DNA from 4 places in the Rossellomorea sp. FM04394 genome. Region 1 is predicted to be linked to each of the others. Evidence: riboswitches for the same ligand, from Rfam matches in the RefSeq annotation. Region 1 holds a riboswitch; each other region holds the start of a gene.
What was found. A riboswitch is a leader RNA that binds a small molecule or an ion and turns the genes downstream of it on or off. The one in region 1 is predicted to bind cobalamin.
Positions count from the first base shown of each region.

Region 1 (7,509 bases):
GCTTGATCGAATTCCATACTCAAGTCCCTCTATTACAATGACAGATTTTGAAAAATCGATATCCTCCAGATGAATCCTTTCCCTATTAAATAATGAAATCCAGGTTGTATCGGTACTATTAAGATTAAAATGGACTTTCACCCATTTACTTTTCCCATTAAAGGAACCTCCCGTAACGAAGTACATGTTTGATTCCTCCAATCATTTTCTGTCTTCCATACAAATTCATACCCTTCCCCATGGTTGACCTCCCATTCCCAAAACGTTCTGTGAACATCTATAGGGGATAAAGTAGTTAATAGATGTCGAATGACTCCACCATGAGTAATAAGGGCATACCGCTTCCCATTATGTTCTTTTATCTGGGCTACTATCTGTGCCCAGGCTAAATCGACTCGTTTTCCAAATTGATCTATCCCTTCCCCATTTGGTGGGGAAATGGATGGGTCCAATAACCATTCTTGATAAACATCGTCATCCTTTAAGCTCTCATAGGTCAAACCTTCCCAGCCTCCGAAGTGTATCTCTCTTAAAAGGGATGAAGAGATTAATGGGGCATGAGGAAACAAAAGATGAGCAGTTTCTAAACAGCGATTAAGATCACTCGTAAAGCATCGTTCATAATTTTCAAAAAAGGTATTTCTCCTTTTAAGTGATTCGATTCCTTTATTAGATAAACTAGAATTTGTCCAGCCGATGTATTTCCCCTTTTCATTTTCATCTGTTAAACCATGGCGAATACATGCAACAACCATATAGTCATCCATAATAACAACTCCACTCCCTCTACACTGCCCCCGATTGTATCGCCGGTCATACCGCCAAACCATTTAATGGATCTGGAATAAACAAACCAGAATAAAGCTAACGTCACCAGGGTGAATAAAGCATAAAAATAAAAGCAATTTAAAAAGAAGCTGCCGATTCCACCCAGCATTAAACCAAAAACAATCCAAATAAAATCATAACGCGTCACATTCTTACTGAGACCATATCCCATTCCTGACGACTGGGCTGCAGGGATAAAGATTAGACTCGCCCCCATCATCATTCGACTTAAAAAGGGAATCGACACAAGGACCATACCAATCAAAATTCGGGATTGGGATTGAAGGATGGTTTCATAAATAAATAAAAACCGGGATGAAAGCAATACCACCAGTGACAAAACGCCAAAGGCACCTACCCTTGGGTCTTTCATGATATCTAATCGCTTCTCCCTTTCTCTATAGGAAAAAAAGGCATCACTCGCATCCATATAGCCATCTAAATGGATACCACCAGTTAATACAATTGGCATTACCCAGATATAGAATGATATTCCCAAAGAGCTTATTTGGGTAAAAGAAGTCAGAAAAACATATCCTCCAAGGAGAAACGCACCTACAAATAAACCCAGCATTGGAAATGTACGAACCATCCACTTCATTTCCCTTTTCCCTATAGAGAATTCTTTTCGAATCGGCACAATCGTAAAAAACTGCAGGTTAAGGAGAAAGCTTTTAAATAGGATCATGAAGCAACCGTCCTTCATCATTCGGGCCCCTTTTTTTCACAACAGGGATTCCCGCTGTCATTTCAATTGCGACACATGCTTTCTTCACCATTCTTATATGTAATGAACCAAGTCGTTTCTGGAAAGTAAGAAGATCGTTTGAATCAATTGGAAGGTCAGAAACCAATTCATTACTAACCAGGATCAGTACATCAACTCTATTTAGTAACTGTAAGATAGACTGATAGATTTTCTCTTCTAGATACTGCCCCTTATAATCTCCATTAATATACATCTCATTTGTTAAGAGAGTAGTGAGGCAGTCCAATAAAACTACGGAGTGTTTAGGAATATGATTGATTATCCCTTCAATCAAATTAGGGCATTCAATCGTCGTCCATTCCACAGTAGACGCTTGCCGGTCCTGCTGGTGTTTCAGGATTCTTTGCTCCATTTCCCTGTCAGTGTTCACTCCACAAGCAAGATAGACCAATGGAACGTCAGACTTTTTCTTCTCTATTGCCCATTTTTCAGCAAAAGAGCTTTTGCCGCTTCTAACCCCTCCGGTAATAAAATATAGGGTTCCCAAGGCGATTCCCCCTCTCCACAATCACCCCTGTCATTGAAATAAATCTACTTTGTTTGATCCAAATATCGTTGAATGGCTTTTTTCGTTACCTTATACACACCGCGGCCAATCAACTTCCCTATCGGTGTAATCGGCCCGGCAAACGGTTCAAGCTCACCTCTTTGACTGGAGGCTATCAGAATACTATCGGTCGGTGTACCGGTTGCAAGCTGACCTGTTCTTCTGTCCCTCACATTCATGTCGTGAAGGGCTCTCACTTTCGCTTCTGTTGAGGTTACAAGGGCTTCTATATATGCCTCATCTGATAGATTCCCATTGATGAAAACCCATGTATTAATCGTGCCTGGCCTTGAGTCTATATCATATTGATAACTTGTTGAGACATCAATCGCATTCCCGACACCGGCTGTCACTACAACGAATACGGAATGACCCTGTACTTCGAAACGATCGCATACCATATTATTTAAAGGAAGAGCCGTCATCATACCAACAGACAATGAGGGATCCAGCTGATTATGAACAAGAAATTCTTTCATATCCCCTCGATAATCCGAGCAATCATAATCTGCAGGGACTCTACGATTGATAAAGTGCTTATACCATCCTATTCCTGCACCAATAATCCCTGAAGACATACATTTTAACGGATAAGGAGCAGAGAAATATATGTATTCTGCCCCCACCCTAAGGTACCTTTCATCTAACACAAAGTTCTCTGTCGCACTCTCCTCAGGTACTATCACCATTTGAGGTTTTGCCACTAAAGGATGAGCCTGTTTTTGAACCTTTGTATGATACACCTCTTCAATATATTTCTCTTTCAGAACCTCTTCCGGGTGATGGAGTAGTTTGGTTTTTCCTTTGTCTAAGAGAAGTAAGCGATCACAGTATAAACTTGCTAAATTCAAATCATGAAAGATCGCGATTACTGTTAATTTTTTGTGTACCGTTTGATTCTTAATTAAATCCAACAGTGACTTCTGATACGAAAGGTCAAGATGATTAGTAGGTTCATCAAGTAACAGGACTTGTGGTTCCTGAGCCAGGGCCTGTGCAAGGAACACCCGCTGCCGTTCTCCCCCGGACAACTCATGAAGGTAGCGGTGCTGGAAGGACGTAATGCCGGTTTGTTTCATAACCTTCTCGACGATCTCAATATCTCGTTCAGTCGTCCCTTTAAAAAAACCTTTTTGGTGAGCATATCTTCCGAGCATAACCGTCTCCCTCACTTCATATGAGAAGGATTCTGTCGATATCTGAGGAAGTACCGCTACTTCTGTGGCTAAATCTCTTGAAGAAAAATGATGCAGGTTTTTTCCTTTTAATGTGATATTCCCCTCCATTAATGGAAGTAGTCCCGTCATTGCTTTTAATAGCGTGGTCTTTCCACTGCCGTTAGGTCCAAGAATCCCAAAGAATTCTCCTTTGTCTATATGAAAATTCATGTCCTCCACGATTTTTTCATCGTTGTATCCTACTGTAACCCCGTTTATATCGATCATGATGAAAGACCTCTTTTCTTTAGGAGAATATAAGCAAACATGGGGGCACCAATCAGGGCTGTTATCACTCCGATTGGAAGTTCTGTCGGTGCAATGATGGTTCTCGAGATAAGATCAGCCAGAACGAGAAAACCTCCGCCGACTATGATAGACAAAGGAAGTAAGTGCCTATGATCATGACCTACCATCCTTCGCAGAAAATGAGGGACCACAAGACCAACAAATCCAATCGTACCTGAAACGGCGACAGCCGCTCCTGTCAGGATACTTCCAGCAATTAAGATGAGGAGTTTTCTCTTTTGTACGGATATCCCGATATGATGGGCTTGGTCTTCACCAAAGCTCATGCCATTCAGTTCCTTGCTATTAAAGAACAACAAAATCACTCCAATGAGGAAAAACGGGAATATTATCGCAATGTAATCCCACCCTCTCATGGATACACTCCCAAGAAGCCAACCAATGATTTGTCTTAATTCTTCTCCAGTCAGGGCGATCATTAAGGAAATAAAGGACCCTAAAAAAGAGCTGAAAATAATTCCTGTTAAAATGATGGTTTCTACCTTCATCGTTCTTTCAACTTTTTGTGCAAACCATAATACAAGGAACACGGTAATAATCGAACAAAGAATACTGAGAAAAGGAAGCGTAAACTTTCCAATGAACGGAATGCTCCAATTAAAAAACAAGGTAATAACAGCTCCAACTGATGCTCCTGAAGACACGCCTAATGTATATGGATCCGCCAACGGGTTTCGCAAAAGCCCTTGAAAAGAAGCTCCAGCGATAGCTAAGGAGCTTCCAACCAATAATGCCAATAATACTCTGGGCAATCTAATTGAATACACAATGTTTGTAAACATCGGATCCGTCTCTTCCGGTAGATGGTATCCAAACCATTTAGCTCCGACGATGAACAAAATGTCCTTTGGTGGGATTGAGATGGTTCCAATCGATATACCTGCGAGAAGAGCGAATAGTAAAAACGATACTGCCAATCCGTATGTTATCCATATTTTATTCTGTAAATAGCTCCGGATAGATCGACTTTGCAATTTCCTCTACTCCTTCAACCAGTCTTGGGCCAGTGCGTGTGACCAGGTCAGAATGAACGTCATGAACTTCTTCATTTTTCACAGCATTTACGTCTTTCCATCCTTCTCGGCCCATCACCTGTTTTTTAGGGTTTTCGCTGTAGTAACCGTATGTTGTAATGATAATGTCTGGATTTGAAGCGATGACTGCTTCTTGGTTTACTTGGACCCACCCCTCTTGGTCACTCATTACATTTTCGGCATTTACAAGTGATAGCATTTGATCGATGAATGTATTTTTACCAGTAGAATATATGTCAGGTGAAGGTGACACCTCTACATACACTTTTTTCTTCTCAGATACACCACTGACTTTTTCCTTAATGGATTCCAGATCAGCTTTCATCTCCGAAATGACGGATTCAGCTTCATCTTTCTTTCCGACCAATATGCCGATGTTTTCCATCGTGGTGTACACTTCCTCAAAGCTATTGGCATCACGTACGATATATACCTTTACCCCTGCACCTCGAAGCTGTTCTAGCCCCTCTTCTGCCGAAACAGCTGTGGACTCATGAGCGAGAACCAAATCCGGATTCAGGCTGATGATCTTCTCAACGTTAAATTCCATTCCACCTATTTTTTCTTTCGCCGCCGCTTCTTTTGGATAATTATCAAAATCTGAAACCCCCACAATTTCCTTATTCAACCCTAACTCGAATAAAATTTCTGTGTTGCTTGGAATCAACGAAACAATATGCTTAGGTTGCTCTTCCAGCGTGACTTTATTATTCAGGGCGTCGTTTACTGACAAAGGAAAAGCAGATTGTCCCTGACTGACTTCCCCGCTATTTTTTTTCTTTTCTACACTTTCACCATCAGTACCGCATGCTGAAAGGAGTCCAAGAGATAATAGTAGTGCAAGAATGATTTTGAATGTGTGTTTCATACGTTTTCCTCCTGTAAATGAACTTATTCCCAGACAAAAAAACATCTCCAGTGGGACTAGAGATGTTGTGTAAAATGCATAAAATGGCTTTCATACCGTCAGACATGCACATTACACCTTTCTATCCGCGTAGATTTGGTGCGAAAGACATTAGGCAGGTCTCCTGGCTCATGGTCATTGTTTGCTGCACCTTCCCATACCTATTGGTACAGTGGCATTCATACAGCTCACTTCCATTTACAGTGGCGGGACCGCGTTGGAATTACACCAACTTCCCTATTATGAAGCTAAAAAGTTTGTTAAAGAAACTTCCGCTTCACCTAATCTCGTATCATATGTAATTGTTCCGTTCACATGAATTATACACAAGTTATCATCGTTAGTGAATTGATTTTTACGAATTTGTTGAAATTTGCAGAATGATTGAATCTACCTGCGTAATGCAAGTTGATCGTGTGCCTATAGGAAGAGAGCTTCTGTTGATGTGAGTTATCAATTACGCACTTTTAGTAAACCATATAGGCAAATAGGCTTTGAAGCTAATTGATTGTGGCTTCCACCCTTTCATGATAAAATCTTTTTCAAGCTATCGCTTTACTACTTTAGAGCGGCATATGTATAGGAGGTTTTCGCAATGAATGAAAAGAAAGAAGTCGCTACTTTTGCCGGCGGTTGTTTTTGGTGTATGGTAAAACCTTTTGATGAACTACCGGGTATTATTGATGTCGTGTCAGGTTATTCAGGAGGGCATCTTGAGAACCCTACCTATAAGGATATCAAAGCCGGTAACAGTGGGCATTTTGAAGCTGTTCAAATCACCTTCGATCCTGCTCTCTTTCCCTATGAAAGATTATTAGAACTATACTGGCCTCAGATTGATCCGACTGATGACGGAGGACAATTCCATGATCGCGGTGACCAGTATCGCACAGCCATTTTCTATCACAACGAACAACAAAAACGTTTAGCAGAAAACACGAAGAAGGAAATAGAAGAAAGTGGCCGATTTAAAAAACCAATCGTCACACAGATCCTTCCTGCCTCAATCTTCTATCCGGCAGAAGAATATCATCAAAAGTTCTACAAAAAGAATCCCGATGAATATAAACAAGACCGGGCAAAATCTGGTCGTGACGAATTTATTGAGAGTCATTGGGAAAACCCAAAAGCTTAAGGACTTTAAAAAATTTATCATTCCTGGAGAATGAAAAAAACTCCTTTTGCCAAACTAATTGGCAGAAAGGAGTTTTTATATGAAGAAAAATGATCCCGTCAAAGACGATAAAGAGCAAGTCGTGGGATATGAAGGTCCAGGAAAACTGGTGAACTTTTTTGATCCCTATCCAGCTCAGGACGAGGCGAAAGTAAACAATTCGGATACGGTGGATAATCATAGTTCAGAATGAAAATATAAGGTGATGGTTATCATGCATCAAACCATCACCTTATATTTTTATCCAATAAAACGATTTACCTTCACTTGTTCATCCAAGATCAATTCCGCTGTAAGCTGTCCGGAAAGAGTGACCATTGGCACCCCTCCACCCGGATGGGTTGAACCTCCCACAAAATACATATTTGAGAGCACTCTGCTCTTATTCGGAACCTTGAAACCTCCATTAAGCTTTCGGTCCGTGACCGTACCATAGATAGATCCGCCATTAGCCCCGTAGAGACTTTTAAGGTCATTAGGAGTAAAAGTATATTCATATTCGATATGATCCCTTAAGTTCGTAACACCCATCTTCTCCAATTTATCCAGCACTTTGAAGCGATAGGATTCTTTATATTGGGTCCAATCTTCCCCCTCTTTTAATGGAGGCACGTGTGTTAACACAAACATGTTTTCTTTCCCTTCAGGAGCCTGGGTGGGATCCGATTTAGAAGAGATGCCGATGTAAATCGTCGGGTCGTCAGAAAGCTTTTGCTCATCAAAG
Region 1 covers NZ_CP168654.1:2,446,837-2,454,345, forward strand. Annotated here, with positions in the region: gene ACCB35_RS12235 (bifunctional adenosylcobinamide kinase/adenosylcobinamide-phosphate guanylyltransferase) at 1-186, opposite strand, end outside; gene ACCB35_RS12240 (histidine phosphatase family protein) at 138-767, opposite strand; gene ACCB35_RS12245 (adenosylcobinamide-GDP ribazoletransferase) at 725-1,516, opposite strand; gene ACCB35_RS12250 (bifunctional adenosylcobinamide kinase/adenosylcobinamide-phosphate guanylyltransferase) at 1,503-2,084, opposite strand; gene ACCB35_RS12255 (adenosylcobinamide amidohydrolase) at 2,129-3,589, opposite strand; gene ACCB35_RS12260 (FecCD family ABC transporter permease) at 3,586-4,644, opposite strand; gene ACCB35_RS12265 (ABC transporter substrate-binding protein) at 4,607-5,572, opposite strand; cobalamin riboswitch at 5,708-5,911, opposite strand; gene msrA (peptide-methionine (S)-S-oxide reductase MsrA) at 6,207-6,746, shown strand; gene ACCB35_RS12275 (hypothetical protein) at 6,826-6,978, shown strand; gene ACCB35_RS12280 (phytoene desaturase family protein) at 7,026-7,509, opposite strand, start outside.

Region 2 (7,509 bases), 1.3 Mb from region 1:
AGTTCGTAAACGTGAAGTTTGATGTGCCACTGGCGATTGCTGCTTTTAATTCTTCCCCGGCAGCCTTTGTCATCGAGAAAGCCGGAACAAAGTGGGCTGATTCTCCGAGGTTATATCCTACATGACCTTCTGCATTGTTGTACATGATCACGGCTTTAGCACCATGTTCTTTGGCAAATTTCACCTTGTCATTCAGAGCAAAATTTCCTCGTTGAACAAAAGCGATCTTACCTTCTACATTTTTATTCTCATAGTCTTTTTCATACCCAAGGCCGACATCTATTAATTCCAGTGATTGCTCTTCCAGACTGGCAAATGTGTGAGCAAATCCTCTGGCCATACTCACAATGCCGGTTGACCAGCCATTTGTCGTTTGACCGGTAAAAGTGGTTTGGGCAACGGGGACATCACTCGCCCCGACTGTCAAAGCTAGAGCAGCTGTACCAGGAGAGCCAAGGGTGAAGTCATTTGGTCCTGCATTCCCTGCTGAAACAACGGCCGTCACACCGTTTAATACGGCATAGTTAAGAGCGGTACTAGTAGGATAATAAGGATCATTGACACCTGCTCCCAATGATAGGTTGATGACATCCATACCATCTTGAACCGATTTCTCAATTCCTGCAAGGACGTCTTCTGTGTAACCACTTCCGTAAGGACCAAGGACACGATACACATATAGGTCTGCATCCGGGGCAACACCTTCTACCGATACTTCACTATCATTCTCGTTTTGTCCTACAATGGTTCCGGATACATGAGTACCATGAGAAGTATAATAGGAATTTCCCGTATAACTGAACTCTGGTTCACTCGTACTCTTCCAATCTTCATACGTTGCCTCCATTGGGTCTGCATCATCGTCAACAAAGTCATATCCACCTTTGTAGGCATCTTTTAAATCAGGGTGGTTATAGTCGACACCTGTGTCAATGACTCCAACTTTGATTCCGTCTCCTGTGATTCCTTCCTTATGTAATTCATCCACCTTTAAATAAGGAATGCTTTCAACGGATGTCGTAATTTCACGGTCTACATCATCAGGAAGGTCTTGTTGAACCGGATCGACTGTATAGGAATGGTTTTTAAATACAGCTTTGACTGCTTTGGAGTTAAGCAGCAGCTCAACTTGATCGGCAGGAAGCGTCATGGCAACACCGTTATATGATTCTTTATAGGTTTCAGTGATTTTCGGCTCTATCTTCTTTCCTTTTACAAGACTGGGAGATAGATGTTTCGCAACATCTTCTTTAAACATCTTATGTTCTTTATCCACCTGGGCTTTGGCGTCTTCTTTCTTTACCGTTTTTCCTTTTACTGCAGCTTCTAGTACAGCTACATGCCCAGGTTTGGATTGAAATTGAACAATGACGGAAATCTCTTCAGTGGATGCCAATTCATTCGGTTGAAATCCTTGGAGACCCTCGGTGTTATTTAATTCCAGTTGATGCAAGGCTTGTCTTTGCTCTTCTGTCAAAGAAGACAAAATCGTTTCTGCTTTCCAATCCGCAGCCGTAGCTGTTGGAGAGGAGTAGCCCGATACGGGGGATAAGAGTAATCCAGTGGATAATGCAATCACAGCTGATTTCTTTGCGATGGAAGATCCATTCATCATTTCTACCTCTTTTCTGTAGTTTTGGAGACATAATTCGAAATATTATTACAATTTGATTGTAAATTGTAAGCTGGGATGTTTGTATGGGGGTTTATACAGTGTCTATTTAACTACTCATTGGTCTGGAATTGATGATTTACCTTCTGATCTTGAGGGGGAGTAGGAGAAAAGTAGTGAAAAAAGAGTATTGAGTTGGGGTTTTTGATACACCAAGTAGATTGACTCAACAGTCAAGGAGAAATCAGCCAGAAAAAAAATGATAAAAGAATACCTCCTTTTATCATTCGTCGTGTCATTACTCTAATTCATAATAGCTTATCTCATTGGACATTTTATCGGATGCAAGCTTGAATCCTTTGTCTGTTTGCCCGGTTTTTACAAAATATAAGAATAGTTGTCTTTCATAATGCTGATACATCAACTTGCTCCCCGTTTTGATGAAATGGGGGAGAGCTGTATTTTCAATATACTCATATAATTCTTGTTCATTTCCTTTTATGGTAAGTAAATATATTTCAAAGAATACGTAGGTGGGATCCTGATGCTGAGTTGCCATTTTCAGGCCTTTTGTCGCTAATTGATTGAGCTCTTCAAAAGAAAGCAGATTCCCTTTCAAACAAGCCAGTATATATCCGCTAAGTGTGACTAGATAATGGGAAGCTGGGGTATCTTCATTGATAAGTTTTAATGCTTTTTCATAGGATTCTTTTGATTCAGAATATCGTTTTCTCCTAAAATATTCGAATCCCAGATTGTTGTGGATTTTATGTGCCCTTTCCTTGGAATTAACGGATTCACAGACTCTGAGGAGCTTATCGTACTGTTGTTTGGTTTCTTCCATATCAAAGGGTTCTTTGGCATTCAATTGGATTAAAATCAACGTTTCAGAATCGATAACCCTAAGGATATTCAGTGTTTTTTGGAAAAAATGCAAAGCTCTTTGCCCATAATAATAGGCAAAAGTGTTTGAATGAATGGAATGATAGGCTAATGCCAGATGAAAATAATATTCGGAGTTCGGATATTCATCGTCAATCTGTTTTAATACTTTAATGCAAGAGTTAAACTGCCTTGTTGAATGATGATAGATTCCCTTGACATGCAGCAATAAATTCTGTTCGAAAGGGGAAAGAGAGTAGTTTTTATGTTCGAACATGTCCAGTATTTCTTTTGCATTTCCAAGTTTATTAAAAAAAAGATAATATCTTGCCAATAATAGGTTGTAGTGAACAAAAAAGTCGGAAAGAAATCGTAAGGGCTCTTTTTCAATTTCTTTTTTTAATTGATCGATGTCATTCGTCCGAATCATAATGATGGCATCGTTCCACTCTGACAACTTCACCTGCAGGGAATGATAGCGGGAACGTTCTGCTTCCATATCGATTCCGAGCCTCCTCGCAAGTAAATCAGTGATTTCACTGGAATACTCTGTGATTCCTCTTTCGATTTTACTGAGATGTGTGGTAGAGCAGATCCCCTGTGCAAGCTGCTCTTGAGTCAAACCCGAATCTTCACGATGAAATTTAATTAATTTACCTTCGATCATACTACACCCCAAATGAACTATTTTATTATCCATTATAGGAAATATCTTCTCTGTATTCTATAGGTTACGAACAAGACGGAGGTCTGAAGGCAATAACATCCAAATCCAATAGAAGCTGAGCTTCTAAACTGATTTTTTCTCTTCCTCATTAAATTCCATCTGCACTTCTTTCACTAATTGGGGTGAATTCTGTATTATTTTTCCAATATATATGAAACCAGCAACCGTAATCCCGGTCATGATCCAGCTAAAGGCTTGTCGGATTATTATCCCTTTATCGAATGCTTCAACTCCGTACTCCAGAATAAGCCATGCTTTAACAATTGCCAGAATCCCACTTCTCAAGGCAAAACATAGAGTGATTAATTGAAAAATCCGATAGAGAGGCTTTTTATAATAGAGTCGCTTACAAAAGGAACGGTCGTATCCTTGAAGTTCTGCGAAGTCAAGTCCAAAGAAAAGGGAAATCGGTTTTCGGCACAACATGCTAATGAAGAAAAATAAGCTTAAAGCAGCGGCATAGTATACATTACTTCAAAGGAGTTGGAGGGAGGAACCAGCCAGAACGTCAATCAGAGTACCGACAATCAGCGTGACTAAAATGAACAAGCCAAACGTATTTACTTTCTTCATTTCGATAAAACGATAAACCGTATAGATGATTCCTGGAACAGAAAAGAGGAGCATAGCATAATAATCTCCAATGTAATCCCTCATGATATTCCATACGAAAAGGGGCAGGGCTACATACATCAACAAGTCAAGTAAGACAAAATTTTTTTTCAACCTTATCCCTCTTCCTATTATTTACTATTACTATTCATACGGATAATGATGGAAGAAGTTTCACAATATGTATTCCTTTTACTAAATTATGGGCTAATTCTTTATATAAAAGTGATATGATTATTAGTGGAGGTTAAATAAGAGTTTAGAAGGAGGAATCCCTTTTGGTACCGGTTATTTTCACAATGATCCTGCTTATCTCACTATGCTCCTCTATTTTTTATGTAGTGAAGAAAAGGAAAGCGGCAGGTATTACTGGTTTTAAGACAGCTTTACCATCCATATGTTTTTTCATGATTGCAATAATGAACCTGTTGGCTCATTGGCTGGGATTCAGGGGGATCATCAGTTGGTTTCTAACCATTGTATTCCTATTTGTTGGAGCCTACTTTACTAAATATATGGTGCCATATAGAACGGGGAATTAGGGAAAGAGGTGTACTTCCTAATAATCTTATTTAGTAGATTGGCATTCTTGAACACTCAGAGCATAGAAAACTCTGAGTGTTTTTGTAGTCTCGATCGTCAACAATCACGGGCTGTTTACAAAATAAGCGCACGATTTTTTCTATGCTCTTTTCGCAAAGGAGCCGTCTTGAAAAGCCGCACTTCTTCTTCCGTTTGTGGAATGACCTTTGGCACCGGCTTCGGTTTTCCATTTTCATCAACGGCCACCATCGTAAGGAATGATTCAGTCGTCAGGGTTTTGACACTCGTTACGAGATTCGTAGAGTAGACCTTTACATATACTTCCATGGATGTTCGACCTGTAGACGTAACGTAGGCTTCCAGACTTAACGCATCGCCGACCGTTGCAGACGACAAAAAATCCACGGAGTCAATCGATGCCGTGACGACGACTGAGCTGGAGTGCTTCATTGCTGATAGTGCCGCAATTTCATCAATATAGGAAAGGATCTTTCCTCCGAAAATCGTTTGCATATGATTGGTGTCTGGTGGCAATACCAATTTTGTTTGTATGGTTTTTGAACGCTCTACCGAATAAGCTTGTTCCATTTTCTCATCTCCCAGTTTAATTTCTGAAATAAAAAAAGCATCTTCCTTTGAAAAGAAGATGCGGCTATTCCAGGTAAACGTTCTGAGTACTATAATTCCTCTTGTGACGTCTCATTAGCGCAACACCCTCCTATCTCCCGTAGGAACTCTGTGTTCTTCTCAATTGGCAGGTCTCCTGGCTCAGCGTCAGCAATTTCATATTCCTTCCCATTTCGATGCGAAACAGTGGAACCATACGAAATCTCAGCTTTACAGTGGCGGGACCGCGTTGGACTTTCACCAACTTCCCTTTTAAGAAGATGACCTGATCATCTTCACCAATGAGCAATGTTTAAATTGTGAACGCTTTTATTTTATCACAGGAATGAGAAGGAAGGGCTTTATTTGGTGGGTATTAATGGATATAAATTAGAAAATTTACCTAAATATTGAAACTTTTCTACAACTATTCCGTAAATAATAGTGTAGCTAGCAATTTTATTAAATAATAAATCGGTTGTTCGACTGATTTATAGAAAAGTTTGAGAGGGGTTGTCAGAATGCTAGGATCGTTAAGTATTATCGGATTTTTCATGTTCCTTATTCCTGTTCTGGTTATTGCCGCTATTGCAGGGATCGCGTATTATTTCTGGATGAGGTTCCGCTATCGTACAGCGAGATCCAACCAGGCACTGATCATTACCGGACCGAAACTGGGGGATCCTGAAAAGGAAACGAATATTTTCACCGACCAGGAAGGGCGTTCCATGAAAATCATCAGGGGTGGTGGGTACAGGTTAAGACGTTTCCAAACATCCACACCTGTTAATCTAACAAGTTTCCAATTGAAATTATCGACACCGAGAGTGTACACAAATGGCGGAGTACCAATCGTTGCAGACGCAGTGGCCATGGTGAAGGTGGCCGACACATTAAACGGAATTGCGAACTACGCTGAGCAGTTCCTTGGTAAGGATCAAAAAGAAATTGAAGATGAAATCATCGAAGTGCTGGGAAGTAATCTTCGTGCGATTCTTTCGAAAATGACTGTTGAAGACATCAACAGCAACCGTGAGAAATTTAACGCTGACGTTTCGGAAATTGCCCAGAAGCAGCTGGATCTCATGGGCTTCAAAATTACGTCACTCGGGTTGACTGACATAAGGGATGCAGACGAAGAAAATGGCTACTTGAAAAATCTTGGTCGTCCACGTATCGCCGAGGTTCGCAAGCAAGCTGAAATTGCAGAAGCAAACACAGAGCGAGAAACCCGTATTCACCGTGCCCAAACCGATCAGGAAGCGAAAGAAGAAGAATACAAGCGTCAAATCACGATCGCCGAATCCAAAAAAGAAAAGGATATTAAAGACGCATCCTTCAAAGAAGAAACAGAGCGGGCAAGAGCAAAATCCGAACAGTCCTATGAGCTGGAAAAAGCTAAATTAGCCAAGGAAGTGAAGGAAGAGGAATTAACGCTTCAATTCCTCGAGCGAGAACGTGCAGTCAAGCTTGAAGCAGAAGAGTCAAAAGTGCGTAAAACAAAAGCCGATGCCGAATACTACGAAACCACTCGTAAAGCGGAAGCGGAAGCTCGGAAGGCTGAAATTGACGGGGAGGCGAAAGCCAAGATCCGCAGGGAAGAAGGTTCTGCCGAAGCCGATGTTATCAGGGAACGTGGTAAGGCGGAAGCCGAATCCCGTAAACTGCTTGCTGAGGCAATGGAGAAACATGGAGATGTCATCATTACTGAGAAACTAATCGAAATGCTGCCAGTTTTCGCAGAGAAAATTGCCCAGCCGCTTAACAACATCGAATCCGTTAAGATCATTGATTCCGGTAATGGCCAGGGAGTCCCTTCCTTTGGGAAAAGCATCACCAGAACGATGCTTGATATGCAGGAACCATTGCGTGAGATGACAGGCATCGATGTAGGTGAATTACTGAAGTCATATGCAAACCGAACCCATGAGAGACCTTATCAGCCAGCGATCTCTGAATCAGCTGACAAGGAAGTCGCAGTGACGAACGAAAAGGAAGAAACAGACGTAAAAGAAGAGAGTCAAAGTAAATAAAGTGAAGGAGATGTCTCGGGTGTATGGAGACATCTCTTTTTTTGAGTGGGATAAAATGAGTGCCAGGCACGGAATGTTGATTCTGTGCCTGGCACTTATTGTTATGACCACTGTACCAGGTACAAATAGGATAAATTGTACCTGGTACAGCAGATCTATTTCAGATTGTGGACGATTCGACTGTTAAATAAATTTTAAAAATCAACAGTTAAATTTCCCAAGGAATTAAACAGGTGAAAATACATATTAATTTAACTGTCAAAAAAAGAGCATAATTCAACAGCCAAACAAACCCATCAACCCTCTACCCCAACCTCAATATGCCGGGAACCATTAACATCAAACAATCCTAAATCCGTCAGCTTCAACTCAGGGATAACAGGCAATGTGAGAAAAGAGAGAGTCAGAAATGGATTAAAGTCCCCGGAAAATCCTATTTCTATAAACGCATTTTTCAACTCCCTGAGCCCTGATACCACCTCTTCAAATCCCTG
Region 2 covers NZ_CP168654.1:1,185,792-1,193,300, forward strand. Annotated here, with positions in the region: gene ACCB35_RS05890 (S8 family serine peptidase) at 1-1,615, opposite strand, end outside; gene ACCB35_RS05895 (helix-turn-helix domain-containing protein) at 1,911-3,161, opposite strand; gene ACCB35_RS05900 (hypothetical protein) at 3,285-3,647, opposite strand; gene ACCB35_RS05905 (hypothetical protein) at 3,696-3,947, opposite strand; gene ACCB35_RS05910 (hypothetical protein) at 4,133-4,375, shown strand; gene ACCB35_RS05915 (acyl-CoA thioesterase) at 4,491-4,964, opposite strand; cobalamin riboswitch at 5,112-5,301, opposite strand; gene ACCB35_RS05920 (flotillin family protein) at 5,504-7,015, shown strand; gene ade (adenine deaminase) at 7,312-7,509, opposite strand, start outside.
Region 2: another riboswitch for cobalamin. It lies ahead of ACCB35_RS05915 (acyl-CoA thioesterase); the one in region 1 lies ahead of ACCB35_RS12265 (ABC transporter substrate-binding protein).

Region 3 (7,509 bases), 1.0 Mb from region 1:
AAAACAGTAAAAAAGTATATGTCGGAGGTTCAAGGCCAGACATACTTGTACCGATGAGAGAAATTGAACTGAGTAGGACGAATGTTTCCTTGGGCGTGGAAGAGAATGAACCGGTTCGTGTATACGATACAAGCGGACCTTATACAGATGAGCGTTACCAAGTCGATATTCATAAAGGGTTACCTTCCGTTCGCACAGAGTGGATTCAAGAACGTCAAGATGTCACGGCTTACCCGGGACGTGAAATTGAACCGGAAGATAACGGCTATAAAGGAGACGATCCTCGTGCAAACGTAGAGTCGTTCCCTACTATCAAACGTACCCCAATGCGGGCAAAAATGGGGCGTAATGTGACTCAAATGCATTATGCGAAAAAAGGAATCATTACACCGGAAATGGAGTTCATCGCGATCAGGGAAAATGTTGATCCTTCATTTGTAAGAGAAGAAGTAGCAAATGGCAGGGCCATCATTCCTGCTAATATCAATCATCCTGAATGTGAACCGATGATCATCGGCCGTCACTTTCATGTGAAAATAAACGCGAATATCGGAAACTCTGCCGTATCATCTTCCGTTGAAGAAGAAGTGGAGAAAATGACGTGGGCAACTCGTTGGGGTGCCGATACCATAATGGACTTATCAACAGGGAAAAACATTCATACAACAAGGGAGTGGGTCATTCGAAACTCCCCTGTCCCTGTTGGTACGGTACCGATCTATCAAGCACTTGAAAAAGTAAACGGAATTGCAGAGAATCTTACAAGGATGTGTACCGGGATACATTAATCGAACAGGCGGAGCAGGGTGTTGACTATTTCACCATTCATGCAGGTGTATTATTGCGGTATGTTCATCTGACGGCTGATCGTACAACAGGGATTGTTTCCCGTGGAGGTTCAATTATGGCGCAATGGTGTCTTGCCCATCATAAAGAGAACTTTCTTTATTCACATTTTGAAGATATATGTAAGATTTTAAAAGCCTATGATATCTCCGTTTCCTTAGGAGATGGTTTAAGGCCAGGATCAATTGCTGATGCGAATGATGAAGCACAGTTTCCCGAGCTTGAAACATTAGGCGAGCTAACCAAAATTGCTTGGAAGCATGATGTACAGGTCATGATTGAAGGCCCTGGTCATGTACCGATGCATATGATTAAAGAGAATGTGGATAAGCAGATGGAAATCTGTCATGAAGCTCCCTTTTATACCTTGGGGCCATTAACGACAGATATTGCACCGGGGTATGATCACATTACTTCTGCCATAGGGGCTGCCATGATCGGTTGGTTTGGAACAGCTATGCTATGCTATGTAACACCGAAAGAGCATCTGGGATTACCGAATAAAGATGATGTGCGAGAGGGTGTCATTGCTTATAAAATAGCAGCACATGCAGCGGATTTGGCGAAAGGCCATCCAGGGGCACAAGTCAGAGATAATGCCGTTTCTAAGGCTCGATTTGAATTTAGGTGGAATGACCAATTTAATTTATCCCTGGACCCGGAACGTGCAAGGGAGTACCATGATGAAACACTTCCTGCAGAAGGGGCAAAAACGGCCCATTTTTGTTCAATGTGTGGCCCGAAATTTTGTTCAATGAGAATATCACATGACATAAGGGGAATAAAGAAGACTAGCATGAATGATGTTCATAAGGAAATAGAAAAAGGATTGAAAGAAAAATCGAAGGAGTTTGTGGAAAATGGATCAAACATCTACCGATAAACCTCCTTGTCATGTACTGAAATTGAAGAATGAAATCGTAAAGCTCAATCAGAGAGTCATCCAACTCGAAAAAGAAGTGAAGAGCATTCAGGAAAACTGCAGGCATGTCTTCTATGAAACGGATGTAACAAGGTCTTGTATCAAATGTCACTATGTAGAAAGTACCTATTATTAGAAACGTGTAAGCTATTGATTAAATTTCTTTTGACAGCGTATATGTACCATGCTACGATTATTACAAATTTCGGAATAGTAAATATATATGTGTAACTCTTATTGAGAGTGGTGGAGGGACTGGCCCTGTGAAACCCGGCAACCATTCAACCGATGTGTTGAAAAGGTGCTAATTCCTGCAAAGCACTTTGCTTTGGAAAATAAGAGAGGATTCTAATAAACATGAAGCCCTCTCTATCGCAAGAGAGGGCTTTTCGTTTTTATGAAAGAAAAATTAAATAGATAAATGCAATAGGTGCTGAGCCATCCTCAGCTAAAAGGGAAGACCGGTGAAAATCCGGCACGGTCCCGCCACTGTAATGGGGAGCGACTTATCATTCAACCACTATTTCTATTGAAATGGGAAGGGATAAGAAGCTGTGAACCTAAGTCAGGAGACCTGCCTGTTGTATGCGCTTATGCTCTACGTGGATATAGAGAGGGGTGAGGAATACGTGTTGAGAATACAAGAATGTCTCAACTCTAGTTAGTGATACGTATGAATCTCTCTTTCATTTGAAAGAGAGATTTTTTTGTTGATGACAACCATCTCAAGTATAAGGAGTGAGGATTGAATGAGTAAGGTGATCAGTTCGAATTTAGGATATCCAAGGATCGGTGAAAAGCGTGAATGGAAAAAGACGCTGGAACAATTTTGGGCAGGGAAGATAGAAAAGGATTCCTTCTTAGAACAAATGGAGGAAATACGAGTCAACCACTTGAAGAAGCAATCGGATCAGGGGATTGATTTAGTTCCGGTTGGAGATTTCAGCTTATATGATCATGTGCTTGATACAGCCGTCATGTTCGGCTTGGTTCCCGAGAGGTTTCATTATAGTGGGGGGAAGGTCTCTCTTGAAACGTATTTTGATATGGCTAGAGGCGCGAAGGACGCGGTGGCATTAGAAATGACAAAATGGTTTAATACCAACTATCACTATCTCGTGCCTGAACTTGATGGGATCGCACCACAGTTAGTGGAAAATCGTCCCCTGCATTTTTATAGAGAGGCAAAAGAGAAACTGGGTATAAAAGGTAAACCGGTTATCTTAGGTCCTTTCACTTTTGTGAAATTGTCCAAAGGGTATGAAACCGGTGATTATAAAACTCTTGTTGATCAATTTGTCCCTCTTTATGCTGAAGTATTGCGTGAATTACAGGAAGAGGGTGTAGAGTGGGTACAAATGGATGAACCGATCTTGTGCACTTCCATCGGGGATGAAGAGATGGATCAATTCAAAGAAGTCTATCAAACGCTTAAAGAATCCTGCCCCGGGTTAAAGATCATCCTGCAAACCTATTATGATAGTTTGGAAAGGTACCAGCGGGTGTTAGCACTCCCGGTAGATGGCATAGGGATAGATTTTGTGCATGATCGTGGTGAGAATTTGGCGGCGCTGAAAAGATTTGGTTTTCCTAAGGATAAAATCTTGGCTGCCGGAATTCTCGATGGAAGGAATATTTGGAGAAGTCGTCTTACTGATACCCATACGCTTCTATCGTTCATTGCAGGGTATGTTCCGAGTGATCGCTTAATCATTCAACCATCCTGCAGTTTACTACATGTACCAGTAACCTTGCAGAATGAAGAAACACTTGGCAGTCCCCTCATTGACGCTCTATCATTTGCTGATGAAAAATTACATGAAATCACAATTTTAACAAAGGGGATTCGTGACGGAGCTGATACAATAGAAGATGAGATCGTTCAAAGTGTAACGGCGATTAAGAATTTAAACGAATCACCGCTGCGTAATAATAGGGAGGTGCAGGAAAATGTTGAAGAATTGCACCAAAATAATGTCGGTAGAAAGGTTCCTTTCCATGTTCGTAAGCTGGAACAGGCGAAGTACTTTTCATTACCTTTTCTACCTACCACTACAATCGGCAGTTTTCCTCAAACCCAGGAAGTAAGAAGGCAGAGGTTGAAGTGGAGGAAAGGCGAGCTCTCTGATGGGGAGTATCAACAATATATTCATGCGGAAATAAAACGCTGGATTATAATTCAGGAAGAAATCGGCCTTGATGTATTTGTACATGGTGAATTCGAACGGACGGATATGGTTGAATTCTTTGGTGAGAAATTAGAAGGTTTTCAATTTACGAAGTTTGGATGGGTACAATCATACGGTTCCAGATGTGTGAAGCCGCCACTCATATATGGTGATGTGAATTTCAAAGAACCGATGACGGTTAAAGAAACCATATATGCTCAATCATTAACCGATAAACCGGTTAAAGGGATGTTAACGGGCCCGATCACGATTCTAAATTGGTCATTTGTTCGGAATGATGTATCACGATATGAAGTAGCGAATCAAATCGCACTTTCTCTCCAAAAAGAGATAGAGGAATTAGAAGCCAATGGGATTCGGATGATACAAGTCGATGAGCCGGCACTTAGAGAAGGACTCCCTTTAAAGAGTGAGAATTGGGAGGAATATCTAAAGGCTGCCGTTTATGCTTTCAGATTGGCCACTTCATCTGTACAGAACCAAACCCAGGTCCATACCCATATGTGCTATTCGGATTTTGAAGATATTATAGATGCCATCAGTGATTTGGATGCTGATGTCATCTCAATTGAAACATCAAGAAGTCATGGGGAATTGATCCATGTTTTTGAAGATCATACGTATGACAAAGGTATAGGTCTTGGGGTATATGATATTCACAGTCCCCGGGTGCCGAAGCGTGAAGAATTAATCCGTAATATACATCGGGCTCTAGAAGTGCTGGATCCCGAATTATTCTGGGTCAACCCGGATTGTGGTTTGAAAACACGTGGGATCGATGAGACAGTTTTAGCGCTTAAGACCATGGTGGAAGCTGCGGATCAAGTGCGTGAAGAGGTGTTGCTTAAAAAGGAAAGATAATTGACGGGGAACGAAGAGATATAGGTCGCGTGTAGCTGTACCTTCCTTTGATCCACATTTTTAAGACGCAGGGCGCAGTTGAAAGGGATTGCGTCCTGTTCATAAGGAGAGAATAGAAAATGTCATACATAGCCATAGGAAGAATCATTCAAGTATTTAATGAACTTCACCCAAATCGTACCATCCTGTACCTGGTGAGTGATAGGGGGATGGATGAGTTCCCAAAAGGGAGGATTTCATTAAAAACCGCTTTAGAATGGCAGGCAAAAGAAAAGATATGTAATGTTTATGCTCCCAATTAAAAAACGAAAGGGAGAAAAAATAAGCTTCCCAAAATCCTTTAAATTGTGTTAACTTAATGTTATAAACAGTTTACATACACAAGGGGGATTTGAAAGTGAACGGAGAAAAACTAAGGGTGATCATTCACTGTGCCATCTTTGCTGCGATTACGGGGATTTTTGCTCAAATCGAGATTCCACTGCCACTCGTTCCAATCAGTGGGCAAACATTAGCAGTAGGAATTACGGCGACGATTCTTGGAAGCCGATATGGAGCGTTCGCCATGGTATGCTATGCAGCCCTGGGAGCAGTCGGTGTGCCTGTATTTGCGGGCTTCAGTGGAGGTGCACAGGTACTTGTCGGGCCTACGGGAGGCTATATTTTTGGCTTTATCGCAGCGGCTTTCTTTACAGGCTTCATTCTTGAAAAAACAAAATTCACCATTCCAATGGCGATGGTTGCCAATACAGTTGGGATGATGATTACATTGATCCTGGGTACCATTCAGTTGAAATTTGTTGCTGACCTTAGCTGGAGTCAGGCGATGGCAGCAGGTGTTTATCCATTTATCGTAGTTGGACTTATTAAAGCGTTCCTTGCAAGCTGGATTGGAATTACCGTTAGACAACGTTTGGTTCAGGCGCGGTTGATCGGGAATCGGAAAGTAGCAGCATAGTGAAAAAGTTGACTCTTTGTTGGGAGTCAACTTTTTTATTACTAAAATTTATACATAGACCAATATCCTATATCCTTGAATCCAATACGCTTATAAATTTTCCCTGCTTCAGGATTATCATAGAATAAGCATAATTCTTTTCCTTCTTCTAATACGTCCCGACAGAGCTTCGTCATGCATTCCGTCGCGTATCCTTTTTTCTTGTACTCCGGATGGGTACAAACAGCGACAATCATCGCAGACATACTGTTTTCAGCGGTTGTAGAGGCGGAAGAAACAAATTTACCGTCTTCTTCTACGTAATAGCTTCTGGAAACTCCGGCTTCCATGCTATGTTTTCTTTTTTCTACGCAAAAATCCCCGCCGCTGAACTCAGGAATGCTGTTCAACAGATCCACAAGTTTAGGAATATCAGTGAGGGTAGCCTCTTTCACTTTTGGGAGGTCTTGTCGATCCATTGATTCGGTGTTGTCGCATTTCGCATAATACATATGTCTTTTTGATTTAATTTCTCTGGATAAAAAGGGTTCAACCTCAGTGACGATCCGTCTTAAACCTGAAACGATGCTGTAGTCTTCATGTCCATTAATGATAGCGGCGAATCCTTCAGCATCAAATTCAGCCATTGAAAACGGAATGAAATTTTCACGGTACTTAAGAAGAATTCCTCTTAAATTTCCTTCCTCATCGAAGTCGCCCCAGATCTTCTGGAAATCCTGTTCATACCCAAAGGCTTCAATGTCCCCGATAATAAACAAATTCTCAGCCGGCTGCCGATGAATGAGCTGCTGGCAAATATCATGATCCTCTTCTGTAAGCTGTCTGATCATTTTAATTCCCCTTCGTGAATTTTAATCATTATCATACCAAAATTAGAAATATTTAGTAAAGTATTATTTTTAGGAAAATTTAAATGACAGCAAGAATGTTTTGCATAAATTCAGTTGGACTAACAGAAGTTACTAATAGCTGCATAATTTTTAATGGAAATACCATGTATGGTTTTAAATGGACCGAAATAGGGAATCTTAGCATCAATCACAGTTATTAGGAGGGAAAACTCATGCTTTGGACCATTATTGGAATTCTTTTAGTCCTTTGGTTGCTTGGATTGATTTTTAAAATCGGGGGAGCCATCATCCATATCTTACTCGTTATTGCCATTGTAGTATTTTTATTTAACAGAATCACCGGTCGAAAAAAAGGATTATAACCATAACAAAGGTCCGTCCCTCAACAATGAGGGACGGACCTTTGTATATAGACTACTTAACGGATGGGCCGCCTTTTAGTTCGATTTCAGATGGTACGTTTGAGAATTTCTTGAAGTTCTCGTTGAATTTATGGGCAAGTTCTTTTGCTTTCACTTCATAGGCTGCTTCATTGGACCATGTTCTTTTTGGTTGAAGCACTTCGTCCGGAACACCAGGAACGTGAACAGGGATGTTCAGACCAAAGATGTCGTCCGTTTCTGTTTCAACGTGAGTCAGTTCGCCTTCAAGGGCTGCTTGAACCATGGCACGAGTGTAAGATAACTTCATGCGGTTACCAACACCGTATTCTCCACCAGTCCACCCGGTGTTCACAAGGAATACCTGTGCACTGTGCTCATCGATTTTCTTACCAAGCATCTCGGCATAGCGGGTTGCAGGAAGTGGCAGGAATGGTGAGCCAAAGCATGTTGAGAATGTTGCTTGTGGTGAAGTGATCCCTCGCTCCGTACCTGCAAGCTT
Region 3 covers NZ_CP168654.1:3,481,896-3,489,404, reverse strand. Annotated here, with positions in the region: partial or broken gene thiC (phosphomethylpyrimidine synthase ThiC) at 54-1,729, shown strand; gene ACCB35_RS17535 (hypothetical protein) at 1,707-1,904, shown strand; SAM riboswitch class I at 2,000-2,110, shown strand; cobalamin riboswitch at 2,180-2,365, shown strand; gene metE (5-methyltetrahydropteroyltriglutamate--homocysteine S-methyltransferase) at 2,518-4,818, shown strand; gene ACCB35_RS17525 (hypothetical protein) at 4,938-5,120, shown strand; gene ACCB35_RS17520 (biotin transporter BioY) at 5,210-5,776, shown strand; gene ACCB35_RS17515 (GNAT family N-acetyltransferase) at 5,818-6,606, opposite strand; gene ACCB35_RS17510 (lmo0937 family membrane protein) at 6,840-6,989, shown strand; gene pckA (phosphoenolpyruvate carboxykinase (ATP)) at 7,042-7,509, opposite strand, start outside.
Region 3: another riboswitch for cobalamin. It lies ahead of metE (5-methyltetrahydropteroyltriglutamate--homocysteine S-methyltransferase); the one in region 1 lies ahead of ACCB35_RS12265 (ABC transporter substrate-binding protein).

Region 4 (7,509 bases), 860 kb from region 1:
AATATGGATAAGAACCTTTCTCTATTGCTAATTCATGACTGGCTTTTATCGTGTAATAGGCAACCTCCTCGTAAAGGGAATCACAATATTCAACGGCTTCATCGCTCTCCCATTTCAACCCTTTTAATGCAAGGAGGTGATGCCACCCAAAGGTTCCTAATCCAATCCCCCTATAGCGCCTGTTTGTCAATTGGGCTTGCAGGACTGGAAGTTTATTAATATCTATGACATTATCAAGTAATCTTACACCTATGGATACGACTCTTTCCAGTTCATCATCCATGATTGTTTTAGCTAAAGAAACAGATGCCAGATTACAGACGACGTAATCTCCGGGAGATTTATAGGTAATGATTTTCCCGTCCTTTATAACCTCTTCTTCCATGACTGTCGCACTCATATTTTGGGCGATTTCCGTACATAAATTACTACAGTAAATCATCCCTTTATGCCCATTGGCATTTAGCCGGTTAACTGAGTCACGGTAAAACATGTATGGTGTTCCTGTTTCGAGCTGGGAAATCAGGATCCGCTTAAAAATTTCAATTGCCGGGACGACTTCCCTTGAGAGATCGGGATATTCTACACACTCCCAATACTTATCCCTGAAAGAACCTCCTCCATCATGTTCATCATAATAATCTTCCAGTGAATACCCCATGACCACCCTTACTTCATGAGGATCAAATAAATACCATTCCCCTCTCTTCTCCACTTGCTCCATAAATAAATCAGGTAAGCTGACACCCGTGAAAAGGTCATGGGTACGCTGTCTTTCATCTCCATTATTTAATCGTGTATCAAGAAAAGGAAAAATGTCCTTATGCCATACATCTAAGTAAACAGCGATCGCTCCTTGACGCTGACCTAATTGATCAACGGATACGGCTGTGTTATTTAACTGCTTCATCCACGGAATGACACCTGAACTTACTCCCTTGAAACCTTTGATATTACTTCCCCGGCTTCGGACCTTCCCTAAATAGATACCAAGTCCTCCACCGTTTTTACTTAATGTGGAAACATCTGTATTGCTGTCGTAAATACTTCTTAAATCATCTGCCACCGTATCAATAAAACAGCTTGATAACTGACCATGACTTTTGCCGGCGTTGGCGAACGTAGGTGTTGCTACCGTCATATACAAATTGGAAAGTGCCCAATATGCTTCCTGAATGAGCGCCATCCGCTTATCACGGGGTTCGTTCATAAAGAGTGTCATGGCGATTATTAGAAATCGCTCCTGCGGTAATTCAAGGATTTCACCATCATGGGATTTAGTTAAATACCGCTCTGACAATGTCACGATCCCTATGTACGTAAACAGATGGTCTTTAGATGCGTCCATGATCCTCCCCAAAGAGTCAATTTCATCTTTGCTATAGGATTCCAATAGTTCGGTCGTAAATAGTTTTCTATCAGTCAATTCTTGAATTAATTCATAAAAGGAACTGTACAGCACGCTTTCTTCAACTCTCCTTGAATAAGCGACGGTACGATAGAGTTTCACTAAATATAATTCTGCAGCAACATACGTCCAATCAGGTTCATGTGCAGAAATTCGTTCGACTGCCGTGAGGATCATGAAATGGTATAGCTTTTCTTTGCTCGATTCAGATTGACCTTCTGCATACTTAAAAGTCTTTTCATCGAATTCTTTAAAAGGTAGGTGTGGAAAGCGACTGTGGAGTTTTGTAAGAATCGCTTTCGCTTCCATTTTGATCCTTTGATCCTGTGATACGATTGACATCATCATTCCTCCCAAATTTATACAGTGTGGGAAGGAGTCAAAAAAAGCCCATCCTTCTTAGCGGATGGGCTTTATGTACGATAGATATATGCATAGGCTAAACGGCCTATTCCAATCCTCGCTTTATCCTCCCAATTCCCGAAGAAGATAATACATGATAAACAAGGCAGGTCTCCTGACTCATGCTTCACCCTACTCTAAGGCCTTCCCATCGTATACGACAGTGGCAGTTCCTTATTTCGTCAGCACTTACAGTTGCGGGGACAGCTCCGGATTCACACCGGATTCCCTTTTAAGTCCATTCAGACACCCTATTCACAGGTCATTATCAATATATAGTTGAATTAATGAAATGGAACACAAAATGTTGTGTTCTGTTAAATCATAAACGATTAAAAATAATTTTACAAGTGAAACTATTTATTTTGTTTTGAAGCTAGAATCTTTTACTAGTATCACGCTATTACACTCGTAAAGTCAAGATATGTTATAAAGAAGGAAGGAAAAATCCTTCCTTTGAAATATGCTTATAATTATTATTTTCCATGAAAAGAATAGGAGAAGATTGAATAGTATGTTCAAAAGGACACTAGTCCCCCGACACCTTCATATATGTTAGTTGAGAAAATGATAAGCACTCTCTATAATTCAAATAGAAGGTTGTTTGACAGTATTCTTTGGTCCCCAATATTTTTTATAGGCTGTTTAAATGGAGGAAGATATCTCGATTTAAACAGCCTCTTTTTTTAGCAGCAGGGTTCTTACATTTTCATTTCTGCCCGGCAGTTGACAGTCGGATGTAACTGCATACATTATAGTGAAAGAGGGACCTATTAGTAATGCACTGTATTTCAACCTTATTACAATCTATACTTTTCGGCTTAAATACTTTCTTTTTACTGGCTTTTCATTTAAAATGCGCATTAAGTGATTTTTTGAAATCACACCTTACTTCTGAAAGGAGTCTATTATGAAAAAATTATTAACGGCTTTACTATTGACATTATTAACGATTGGACTAGCCGCTTGCGGTTCGAACGAGGAGAGCCAAAAACAAGCTAACGATAAAGCGAAAACAGAAGAAAAAAGCGATGGACAGGCTCAAGAAGAGCAAGCGAAGCAAATGGAAGAAATGCAGAAGAAAATGGATGAACAGAAGGTTGAAAAAGATAAGATCGTTGCCATTGTAAACGACGAAAAAATTAAAGGTGAAGATTTCAATAACGTATTGACTCAATCACAAATGCAGTATCAACAGATGGGACAAGACCCGACAAGTAAAGATGCAGCAAAGAAAATAAAAGAACAAACGATTGATAGTCTAGTTGGACAAACACTCCTTATGCAGCAGGCTGATGAAAAAGGCTACAAAGCATCTGAAGACGAAATCAATAAACAATTGGAAGAAGTTAAAAAGCAGTATGGTGATGAAAAGAAGTTTGAAGACGCAATGAAAAAAGCCGGATTTACGATGGATGAGTTAAAAACTCAAATCGCTGAAAACATCAAATACACAAACTACGTTGAGAAAGAAATCAAAGTAGGAGAAGTCTCTGAAGAGGAAATGAAGAAATTCTACGATCAGTATGCAAGTCAGCAAGGTCAAGGTGAATCAAAGGACGCACCAAAATTCGAAGAAGTTAAACCTCAGATCAAGACTCAGTTAGAACAACAGAAAAAACAAGAAAAACTTGTTCAGCATGTAGAAGATTTAAAGAAAAATGCTAAAGTTGATGTAAAAATCTAAAGCATCATTGTAGAAAGCCACCTATCCAGATAGGTGGCTTTCTTATGTTCTATTCCCCCATTATGTTTTTCTCTGATCAAGAAGGGTATGGTACAACAACGACTCATTAAGGGAGGATGAAAGATTATGACGAAGAGGGCCAATGACAATCCCGAACAAATCAATCAAGATCATGACGGCATTCTCGATCAGCATGAAAGTGAGCAAAATGTGGATCCAATTCCCCTCGATGACTTAAAAAAAGAGCAGCTGGACGAGAAAAATAAACATCATACGAAAGATGACTCATCAAGCAAAGAATAATACGTAAATCAAAAGCCCTGTGGGATTCCCACAGGGCACTCTTTTATTTAGATAACCAATCCGTATGGAATGTTCCTTCCTTATCCACTCGCTGATACGTATGGGCTCCAAAGTAATCTCGTTGGGCTTGAAGAAGGTTGGCAGGCAGTGACTCAGAGCGATAGCTGTCATAATATGCTAAAGCACTCGCAAGACCTGGTACAGGGATCCCTAATTTAATGGCTGTAGCCACCACTTCCCTAGCTTCCTCCTGATAGTTTTCTACGATTTCCTTGAAATATGGGTCAAGAAGTAAATTCGTTAATCCCGGTTCACGATCATAAGCTTTCTTGATTTCTTCCAGGAAGCCTGCACGAATGATGCATCCACCTCTGAAGATCATGGAAATCTCGCCGGGCTTCAGGTCCCAGTTATACTCATCCGAAGCAGATTGAAGCTGGGCGAAACCCTGTGCATACGAACAAATTTTGCTTAAATACAACGCTTTACGAATCATTTCGATAAACTCTTCTTTGTTACCTGAGAACTCCTTATTTCTTGGTCCTCTTAAGATTTTACTTGCCTTCACTCTTTCTTCCTTCATTGCAGAAATGAAACGGGCAAACACAGATTCAGTAATGATTGATAATGGTACACCTAATTCCAGTGCAGAAATACTCGTCCATTTCCCAGTTCCTTTCTGGCCTGCTGTATCCAGGATCACGTCAACAAGGGGCTTTCCTGTTTCTTCATCCACTTTTGTGAAAATATCCGCCGTGATTTCAATCAGGTAGCTGTCGAGCTCCCCCGCGTTCCATTCTTTGAATATTTCATGCAGCTCTGTTGCGCTTAAACCCAATACATTCTTCATAAGATAATACGCTTCACAGATAAGCTGCATATCACTGTATTCAATTCCATTATGGACCATTTTCACATAATGGCCTGATCCATCCGGACCGATATATGTACTGCATGCATCGCCCTTTACCTTTGCCGCGATTGCTGTCAGGAAAGGCTCGACCAAATCGTATGCTTCCTTCTGACCGCTCGGCATGATGGCAGGACCGTATAAAGCGCCTTCTTCCCCGCCCGAGACGCCTGCACCGATGAAGTTGATTCCTTTTTCATCAAGTTCCTTATTGCGGCGGACCGTATCTTCAAAGTATGTGTTTCCTCCATCAATCAGGATATCTCCCTGATCTAAATGAGGAAGCAATGACTCAATCGCTTTATCGGTGATGTTACCGGCAGGTACCATGATTAATATTTTTCGTGGTGTTTCCAATGACTGGACGAACTCCTTCACATCGTGTGTACCGACCATTTTCTTTCCCGGATGTTCTTCAAGAACTTCCCTTACCTTCTCATCAGAAACATCATATATAGAAACTGAATAGCCTCTGCTTTCGAAATTCAAGGCCAGACTCTTTCCCATCACTCCGACACCAGCGACTCCTATTTGTTGTTTTGTCATAGATTGAACATTCCTTTCAAATCGAGTAAATATATTTTCACCGTTTATATTATAATACGAAATAATTTTCCGTGGTGTGTTTTTTATGAAATAATATTTTTTTATTTTGTCATTTAGGTTAAAATTATTTTCATCAGTAGTAAATGCAAAAAGGAGGTTATACATGAATACCGATGAAAATGTACAACATTGCTTGCCACGAATCAGAACCCATTACTCCCAATTCAGTGAAAAAGAAAAGATGATTGCAGATTTTATTATTGCTAATCCTGAAAAAATTATCCACTCTACCATTAGTGGTGTAGCAGAGGACCTGGGGGTTGCAGACGCCACAGTCTTCCGATTCTGTAAGCGATTAGGCTTTAAAGGCTACCAGGCCATGAAGATTTCCCTGGCTTCGGACCTCGTAAATCCTATTAAAGATATTCATGAAACGATCAATGAGGAGGACTCTGAAGGAGTTATTGCCCAAAAAGTGTTCCGATCTAATATTAGAACCCTAGAGGATTCATCACGTTTGCTGGACGAGGAGATGTTCACGAGAGCCGTTCAAGGGCTGCTTAGTGCCAGAAGAATCGAATTTTACGGAACGGGTGGATCTGGTTTTGTTGCCATGGATGCTCATCATAAGTTTCTTAGAACAGGGATGACCACTACGGCTTACAATGATTCTCATATGCAGATTATCTCGGCTTCTCAACTAACAGTAGAAGATGTGATTGTGTTTATCTCTCATTCAGGATCGAACAAAGATTTAATGGAAGTGCTGGAAGTTGCCAAGAAAAATCGTGTCAAAACCATTGCCATCACTCATTTTGCTAAATCCCCTCTAAGCAATGGCGTCGATATTCCTCTATTTACCGTATCTCAGGAGACCGAGTATCGGTCAGAAGCACTAGCTTCAAGGATTAGTCAGCTTAGTATTGTGGATGCACTATATGTTAATACCATGATGAAAAGAAATGAACTGTCGAAAGACTCTTTGCTAAAAATGCGTGACGCTATCTCCATTAAGAAAATATAGTATATCCACTAACGGCTATCTGAAGGATAGTCTTTTTTTGATCAAGGGCTAAAGGTGCAGCATATTACATTATCCTATACATATATTGGAACAAAACATATCTATAGGAGATTACTAAATGAAGAACATACTCCTTTTTGCTGACCCTGGAATCGATGACTCCATAGCGATCATGTACGCACTTTTACACCCGGAAATTAATATTATTGGAATTGTATCAGGTTATGGGAATGTGGATAAAGAACAGGCAACGAATAATGTCGCCTATTTGCTTCACCTGGCCAATCAAACGAATATTCCGATCATCGGAGGTGCCACTCGATCCTGTACAGGGGAATACCCTGTCTACTATCCGGAGATTCATGGGAAAGAAGGGTTAGGGCCAATTCGTCCACCTGATACCATAAAAGGGGAATTACTGAATTTCTCGGAAATCTTTAAGTTGGTGGAAAACTTTAAGGACATTGTGGTTGTGGATGTAGGACGAAATACTTCTTTAGCCGTGGCTTTTATATTGGATGATAAGTTTGGAGAGAAGATTAAAGAATTTCACATTATGGGTGGCGCCTTTTTTGTACCAGGGAACGTCACTAAATTAGCTGAGGCAAACTTCTATGGTGATCCCGTAGCCAGTAATTTTGTCATGACCCAAGTGAAAAATATTACATCGGTACCACTGAATGTGACAAATAAAGCGATCATAACGAAGTCGCAAATCCAGGAAATCCAGAATGCCTCCTCAAGTCCTTTGATCAAAATCCTTGATAAAGTATATGATTATTATTTACAAGCTTATCAGAAGTTGATACCGGGTATTAGCGGAGCTCCTCTCCACGATGTTCTGACCCTCTCTTTACTCATGAACCCTGACATGGGCAGCTACCTCAAGAGGGATGTAGATGTTCAAATTTTTGGAGAAGCCCGCGGGGAGTCCATAGCTGATTTCCGTGTCGGTTCAGAAGAAAAAGAGTCCACTACAAAAATCTACCTTTCACTGGATTACCAGGCATTTATCCATGATTTCATGACGATCATGAGCAAGTAGAGGGACGGACCTTGTTCCAAGGTTCCGTCCCTACTCTTTCACTTCCGATATTCCCGTGCATCCTTCTCCAGCTTCTTATCCACTTCACCTTTTATGTCTGCATCCAATTTCTCAGGCGTCCAGTCTTTCAATGATCGTGGCATTTGCCATCCCATGCCCCTCGCACATCGTTTGGAGGCCAAAT
Region 4 covers NZ_CP168654.1:1,583,591-1,591,099, reverse strand. Annotated here, with positions in the region: gene ACCB35_RS08000 (ribonucleoside-diphosphate reductase subunit alpha) at 1-1,750, opposite strand, end outside; cobalamin riboswitch at 1,898-2,079, opposite strand; gene ACCB35_RS07995 (SurA N-terminal domain-containing protein) at 2,721-3,497, shown strand; gene ACCB35_RS07990 (hypothetical protein) at 3,624-3,800, shown strand; gene gndA (NADP-dependent phosphogluconate dehydrogenase) at 3,844-5,256, opposite strand; gene ACCB35_RS07980 (MurR/RpiR family transcriptional regulator) at 5,420-6,280, shown strand; gene ACCB35_RS07975 (nucleoside hydrolase) at 6,399-7,325, shown strand; gene ACCB35_RS07970 (acetyl-CoA C-acyltransferase) at 7,437-7,509, opposite strand, start outside.
Region 4: another riboswitch for cobalamin. It lies ahead of ACCB35_RS08000 (ribonucleoside-diphosphate reductase subunit alpha); the one in region 1 lies ahead of ACCB35_RS12265 (ABC transporter substrate-binding protein).